2 regions of the Paenibacillus amylolyticus genome follow, and region 2 is predicted to be linked to the other one. Evidence: predicted binding sites of a transcription regulator. Region 2 holds the regulator's gene; the other holds the start of a gene.
What was found. Region 2 encodes LexA, which represses DNA repair genes until DNA is damaged. Its sites were predicted from a motif close to CGAACATATGTTCG; they were not measured.

Region 1 (3,196 bases), on a different replicon from region 2:
GCTGCAAGACTATTCGGACTTTTGAATTTTATTGTAGACGCTATGATTACACAACCCACTCAAATCGATTCATTTTTTTCGGAACTACCAGAGGGTTCTAAGGAAGCTATAGCACGTAGAGATGCGTAATTACTATTTCACCAGTCAATAGATTTTTTTATTTATTAACTAGGAGGTTGATAATAATGAAAATCACTGGACTTAATAATATTGAAAAACAGCTCAAAAAAATTAGTGAGAACGTTAAGAAGCAGGTTGAAGGCCCTGTTAGATTTGATGAGATGTTTAACACAACGTTCATGAATGAGAACACTGATTTTGGTAATATTAACGATTTTTTCGAGAATAGTCCTTTTGAAATGAAAAGTCAGCTGGATCTTGAAAATATTAATGAACGTGAGTTAGATGATTATGTAGCAGCTAATACTAAATTTAAGTTGTGGTCCGAAATGAAGCAAGCGGCTGGAGTAATCTATGTTAAAAATAAATTAAATAAGTGAAATCCGTAGTATTTAGCGCACAAATCCGATGATATTATAATTCCATAGAAGTATGACCAAAGAGAGAAGGTAAGGAAAGATTTCCTACCTTCTTTTTGTTTTGTCAGAAAGCTGGTAACCGATTGAGGGTAAGATCATGATTAATCAACTGGCAGAGTGAAAAACGAAACCGACCGAATGACAGAGAGTTATCCTTTTCCGTACGGAGTAAGGATGCGTAAGGGTAATAACCAGCCAGCACCTAAACTCACTACAGCAAACTTGAGGAAGCTGTCTGAGTCACCTATACCGATAAGGGCAATAACGTCATCAAGAATGGGACAACCAAACTGATCTGGTCGGTAACAGCTGTCGATGAGAATGAATCTGAAAGATGTCGTATTGAACACTCTCTCTTGAAGTCCAATCATGGATTGAGTAGCTTGTCGAGGACATGCTTTTACACAGTGCTGGTTCTTCGGAAGTTCTTTGAGTTGTAGATCCTCGCAGACCATTCAGAATGTCCTGTTGATACGTTTTCCCTAGATTTTTATAAGGAATGGGAAGGATATACGCATTAATCCAATGAACAATAGATCATTTTCTCTTTCGCCACTTGAGATAATATGGGGGTCGCTTGAAAGTCTCTTCTCAGCTCATCAATCAGCAGGAAAGCAAACTTTAAGTGCAAGCATGAGGAGATCAATCAACTTGAGCAAGAATGAATACAGGGGTGGTTTACTAGAATTTAAATTCCATTATGCGGCATCTTTAAAAGATAGAAACCAAAAGAGGATATTGATTTAATCTATTCTAATGGTCAACGAAAGATGAAGTTCTTGATGAACAAGCCAAGATAGCGTTGCCTAATTAGCATGGTGATTTGTTACCAGTTTGAGATGGAAATCCATTGTTTATCTGATCTATCCTGCTAGTGCTCATACCAAAACATGAGCAATCCACAACTAAACGCAACTAGAGGCCAGTTTTCTCCCTATGACCTTATCTCGAAAGAATATAAATATTTACCTCTTGCATAAAGAACGTATGTTCGGTTTATAATATATACAAACATACGTTCTTAAATGTACAGGAGTGATTTCAGTGTTGGCTAAGCAGCGAACCATTATGCTCATCGACATGCAGTCGTTTTATGCTTCAGTCGAAAAGGCAAAAATGCCTCAATACAAAAATAGACCACTCGCCGTCGCAGGAGACCCCGCAAGACGCTCTGGAATTATCCTTGCCGCTTGTCCACTAGCCAAAGCGAAGGGTGTGTCTACCGCGGAACCACTTTGGCAGTCTCTTCAGAAGTGCCCTGAACTGATCATTGTGAGACCACACATGCAAGAATATATCGAAGTATCCACTCAAATCATGTCCATTATTGAAGAGTTCACCGATCTGGTCGAACCGTACAGTATAGACGAATTATTCGCTGATTTTACAGGGTCTATGCATCTATTCGGTAATGATCCAATCGATTTGGCCAAGCAAATTCAAGACAAAATCTATAATGAAACAGGCGTTTACGCAAGAGCTGGCATTGGTGAAAACAAAATCATCAGTAAATTGTGCTGTGATATGATCGCTAAAAAAGCAGAGGGGGGTATTTTCCACTTAAAGAAAGAGGAATTACACCTCCACATTGGAGATAAGCCCATCCGCGATATGTGGGGGATCGGCTCAAGAATGGAAAAACATCTGTGGAAGATGGGCATCCGAACCATTAGAGACCTGGCGAATACGCCTCTTTCCAAGTTAAGAAGTAAGTGGGGTGTTAATGGAGAAGTCATTTGGCGAGTCGCAAATGGACTCGACAATTCGCCGGTAACCGTCAACACGCACAGTACACAAAAAGATATTGGAAACGGAATGACCCTACCTAGAGATTTCACAGAGGCTTGGGAGATCGAAGTGGTTATTCTCGATAATCTGCACAGAAGTATGCAGAAGAGCCCGCAAAAAGTGACTGATGAGCAGTGTAGTATCCGTAAGTGTATCTGGAGCGGATTTTGACCACCCCACTGGTTTTCACAGGCAGGTTAAACTGTCTGATCCTACAAACATAACCGTTGATGTATGCAAGATAGCCAAACGCATATTCCATCAACACTGGGATGGGCAACCTGTGCGCCGTGTAGGCGTATCCCTTTCTCAATTATCCAACGCGGATACATATCAACTATCTTTTTTTGATGATCAGGAGCAGAAACAGGCCATTGATCAGGTGATCGCTAGTAACCACCTGGCGATTCATGAATTTGCACAAATTTGGTTTGTGGAGGAGAATGAACTTTATTTATCTGCGGTTCAATATGTAACTAAATATCTGAGGTATTATTAATAGCAAGCAGTTTGATAAGTACAAAGCCATACATCCGGATGCCAAGCCATTGAAATACGCACCAGAGATGAAACGTCAATGGAAGAATACGCTGGATGAAATCATTGTGCCTTTGGAGGATGAGTTGCGCTAAATGTCATCACGCCGCAAAAAGTGTAGTCCGGGACAAAATTAAAATTTATGCACCATTCAATAATAAAAATAAAAACCCACTCTGTTTCTATATATAGAGTGGGTTTATAGCTTTATTGTGGAAGTTTGGCATCTACTGACTTTGTACCCGAGATAATATCAGTAACTAAAGACTGTGCGTTGTTACTATAACTGCTTAAACTACCTGATGGTTGTATAGCCAAATCAATATATTTTT
Region 2 (3,196 bases):
ACCTAAATATCATAATGATATCATTAGGTTTCGTTAGTGTTTGAGTTTGCCTTGGTGGCCTTTGTCATTCTCATCATCAACAATCTCAATGGTATCCAGTTGTTGTCTGAAATTGCTGCGAATATTACTCAAATAAATCTCTCTTAGCTCGGCACGTTCAGCAAGCTCTTCCTCCGACAATCCAGTGGACTTTTGCTTACGAGCCAATTCGTTAATGCGTGCTACCAGACTATCTATATCCAAGCTTGTCCCCTCCAAAAATACAAAGTCATATTAACTTTGCCATTATAAAGGCTGCTTGTCAAGCTGACACGCGCTAACACTCATTGATGTGCATTTTATTCTGCAAATTGCGGTAGAGCTAGTACTTGTCCCACTTGGATGGAAGTTGTATGAAGTTGATTCACTTTCTTAATTGCTTCTATATATATACGTGTATCCATATTCGTCGGTTTATGTTCCAAAGAAATACTCCATAATGTTTCCCCTTGTGAAACAGCTATCTTTCCTCCAGGCAGAACAGCATTCTCATTGCCGGCAAATACAGTTAAAACGGTGCTGCATCCAATAAATATAATCATAGAGGTAATGACTACCTTTAACATCCATGAAGAAATCTTGAAACGCGCTAAAACCTTCTTGTAGTTCCCTATGTTAGACTTCACCAGTTCCGAATTCATTGGTTCATAAATGCTTTGATAAGTAGAATATCTCATTAAATACCCGCCTCCAAACGTTTGTTCCTATCTGTTGGAATCAATATAACACGAACACTTGTTTTGTTCAATAGATTTTTAGAACAATTGTTCGCTTCTTTTTTGAAGGAGAAATATCTTATTTCAAGTCCTTTTACAAAACATTTGCAGTATTATGCTCTGACTTTTGGACAATTTCTGTTCTATAAGCTAAAAAACACTGATTTAATGCTATTTTATTTAGAACTTATGTTTGTACGAACGGAGGTTCTATGTTATAATTTTCCCAAACGTTACTAAAATGGGGTTGATACGGTATGTCGAAGATATCCAGCAGGCAGCAGGCTATTCTGGAGTTTATACGAAATGAAGTCCGGTTGAAGGGGTATCCTCCTTCCGTACGGGAAATTGGTGAAGCGGTTGGACTGGCTTCCAGCTCAACAGTACATGGACATTTGGATCGTTTGGAGAAAAAAGGTTTGATCCGACGCGACCCTACCAAGCCAAGAGCCATTGAGCTTTTGAGCCAAGAAGAATCTGAGCATTCTCATCAATTTGCTCATAGCGTTGCACGTATTCCTGTTGTTGGTAAGGTTACAGCCGGGGTTCCAATCACTGCAACCGAGAACATTGAAGACTACTTCCCTCTTCCTACACATTATGTAGGCGAACAGAAAGTGTTTATGCTTTCGGTAGTCGGAGATAGCATGGTGGAAGCTGGAATCGTTAACGGAGATTACGTTATTGTCCGTCAACAGCAAACTGCTGATAACGGTGATATCGTCGTTGCAATGACTGAAGACGATGAAGCTACAGTGAAAACGTTCTATAAAGAGAAAGATCATATTCGCCTTCAACCGGAGAATGCGACCTTCGAACCTTTACGTTTGAAACATGTTAGTATTCTGGGTAAAGTCATTGGCCTTTTCCGAGATATTCATTAATATTTAACTTGAGTAACAAAACTAGATGTAATGAAATACGAAAGAGGTTATCCTGATCAACAGGACAACCTCTTTTTTTCATGTTTATGTTATTTTAGCGGCTAATTATTCACTGCGTTTCAGAACACTCTTGTGATGCGAGAACACATCAAAGCTCTGTTGTCCGTGATATGAGCCCATACCGCTCTCTCCTACACCACCAAACGGGAGGTAGTGTGAAGTCATATGAGAAAGTGTGTCATTAATACATCCCCCACCGAAGGATACTTGATTCAGAACCTGATCCTGCAGCTGCTCATCCTGTGTGAAGAGATATAGCGCCAATGGTTTTGGCCGGCGAACAATCTCATCTAGCATAGGATTCAGGTCACTGTACGTAAATACAGGAAGAATCGGACCAAAGATCTCTTCTTGCATGACAGCTGATTCCCAGTTCACATCTCCAAGTACAGTCGGCTCAATGAGCAACTGCTCTCGTACAGAACGTCCACCAATCAGCGTTTTGCCATCTGTTAGGAATTTCGACAACCGATCAAAGTTACGCGAGTTAACAATATGCGGGAAATCAGCGTTCTGTAACACATCGTCCCCAAATTTATCTTTGATCTCTGCGCCAATCAGATTGATCAATTCGTCATGAACTTGTTCATGTACAAGCAAATAATCCGGAGCAACGCAAGTTTGGCCTGCATTCAGGAACTTACCACGAACAATACGCTGGGCCACCAGCTTCAGTTCTGCATCGTTATGGACAATAGCAGGACTCTTGCCCCCTAGCTCCAGGGTTACAGGAGTCAAATGCTCCGCAGCTGCCTTCATAACAATGCGACCAACACCTGTGCTTCCTGTGAAGAAAATATAATCAAACTTCTCTTTCAACAATGCTGTACTGGCTTCAACTTCCCCTTCCATAACGGCGATATACTCCTGAGGGAAGATCTCCTGAATCAGATCATATGTCAGACGAGATACCGCTGGTGTTAATTCAGAAGGCTTGATAACTGCACAGTTACCGGCTGCAATTGCTCCAATCAGTGGACCAAAGGCCAGTTGGAAAGGATAGTTCCAAGGTGCAATAATAAGAGCCACTCCGTATGGTTCAGGGTAAATGGTGCTCACCCCATCCGGCATAGCCGAATTGGTTGGGACTTGTTTTGGTACAGCCCATTCCTGCAGGTGTTCTAATGCAAAATCCAGTTCACCCAGAACAATGCGAATCTCGGAACCGTAAGCTTCCGCCTCTGATTTGTTCAAATCTGCCCGAAGTGCATCTTGAATCCGTTGCTGATACTTTTCAATTCCTTTTCTAAGCTGTTGAAGTGAATTAATCCGATACTCAATATTTTTAGTTTGTCCTGTATAAAAAAATGTACGTTGATCTGTCACCAGTTGTTTTGCCTGATCCATATTAACATCTCCAATTAATTATTTAAAATTAAATTGTTTAAAATTTAATTAAAGTATACCTCTTCTATATGAAACTTTCAACATACAAATGAAACATCCATTTGTATGTATTTGAACGATGGTTGGAATTTTAAATGAGTGAATGCTAGT

Region 1: a site for LexA is predicted at 1,520-1,533, ahead of V6668_RS31250 (DNA polymerase IV). Genes of this name have one in related genera too.

Annotation. Positions count from the first base shown of each region.
Region 1 is NZ_CP145893.1:241,486-244,681, reverse strand. It holds gene V6668_RS31260 (DUF4145 domain-containing protein) at 1-129, shown strand, start outside; gene V6668_RS31255 (hypothetical protein) at 186-500, shown strand; gene V6668_RS31250 (DNA polymerase IV) at 1,587-2,498, shown strand; partial or broken gene polYB (DNA polymerase IV) at 2,455-2,610, shown strand; partial or broken gene V6668_RS31240 (hypothetical protein) at 2,731-2,959, shown strand.
Region 2 is NZ_CP145892.1:4,017,669-4,020,864, forward strand. It holds gene V6668_RS17835 (DUF896 domain-containing protein) at 34-243, opposite strand; gene V6668_RS17840 (LysM peptidoglycan-binding domain-containing protein) at 339-716, opposite strand; gene lexA (transcriptional repressor LexA) at 1,013-1,639, shown strand; gene V6668_RS17850 (aldehyde dehydrogenase) at 1,745-3,046, opposite strand.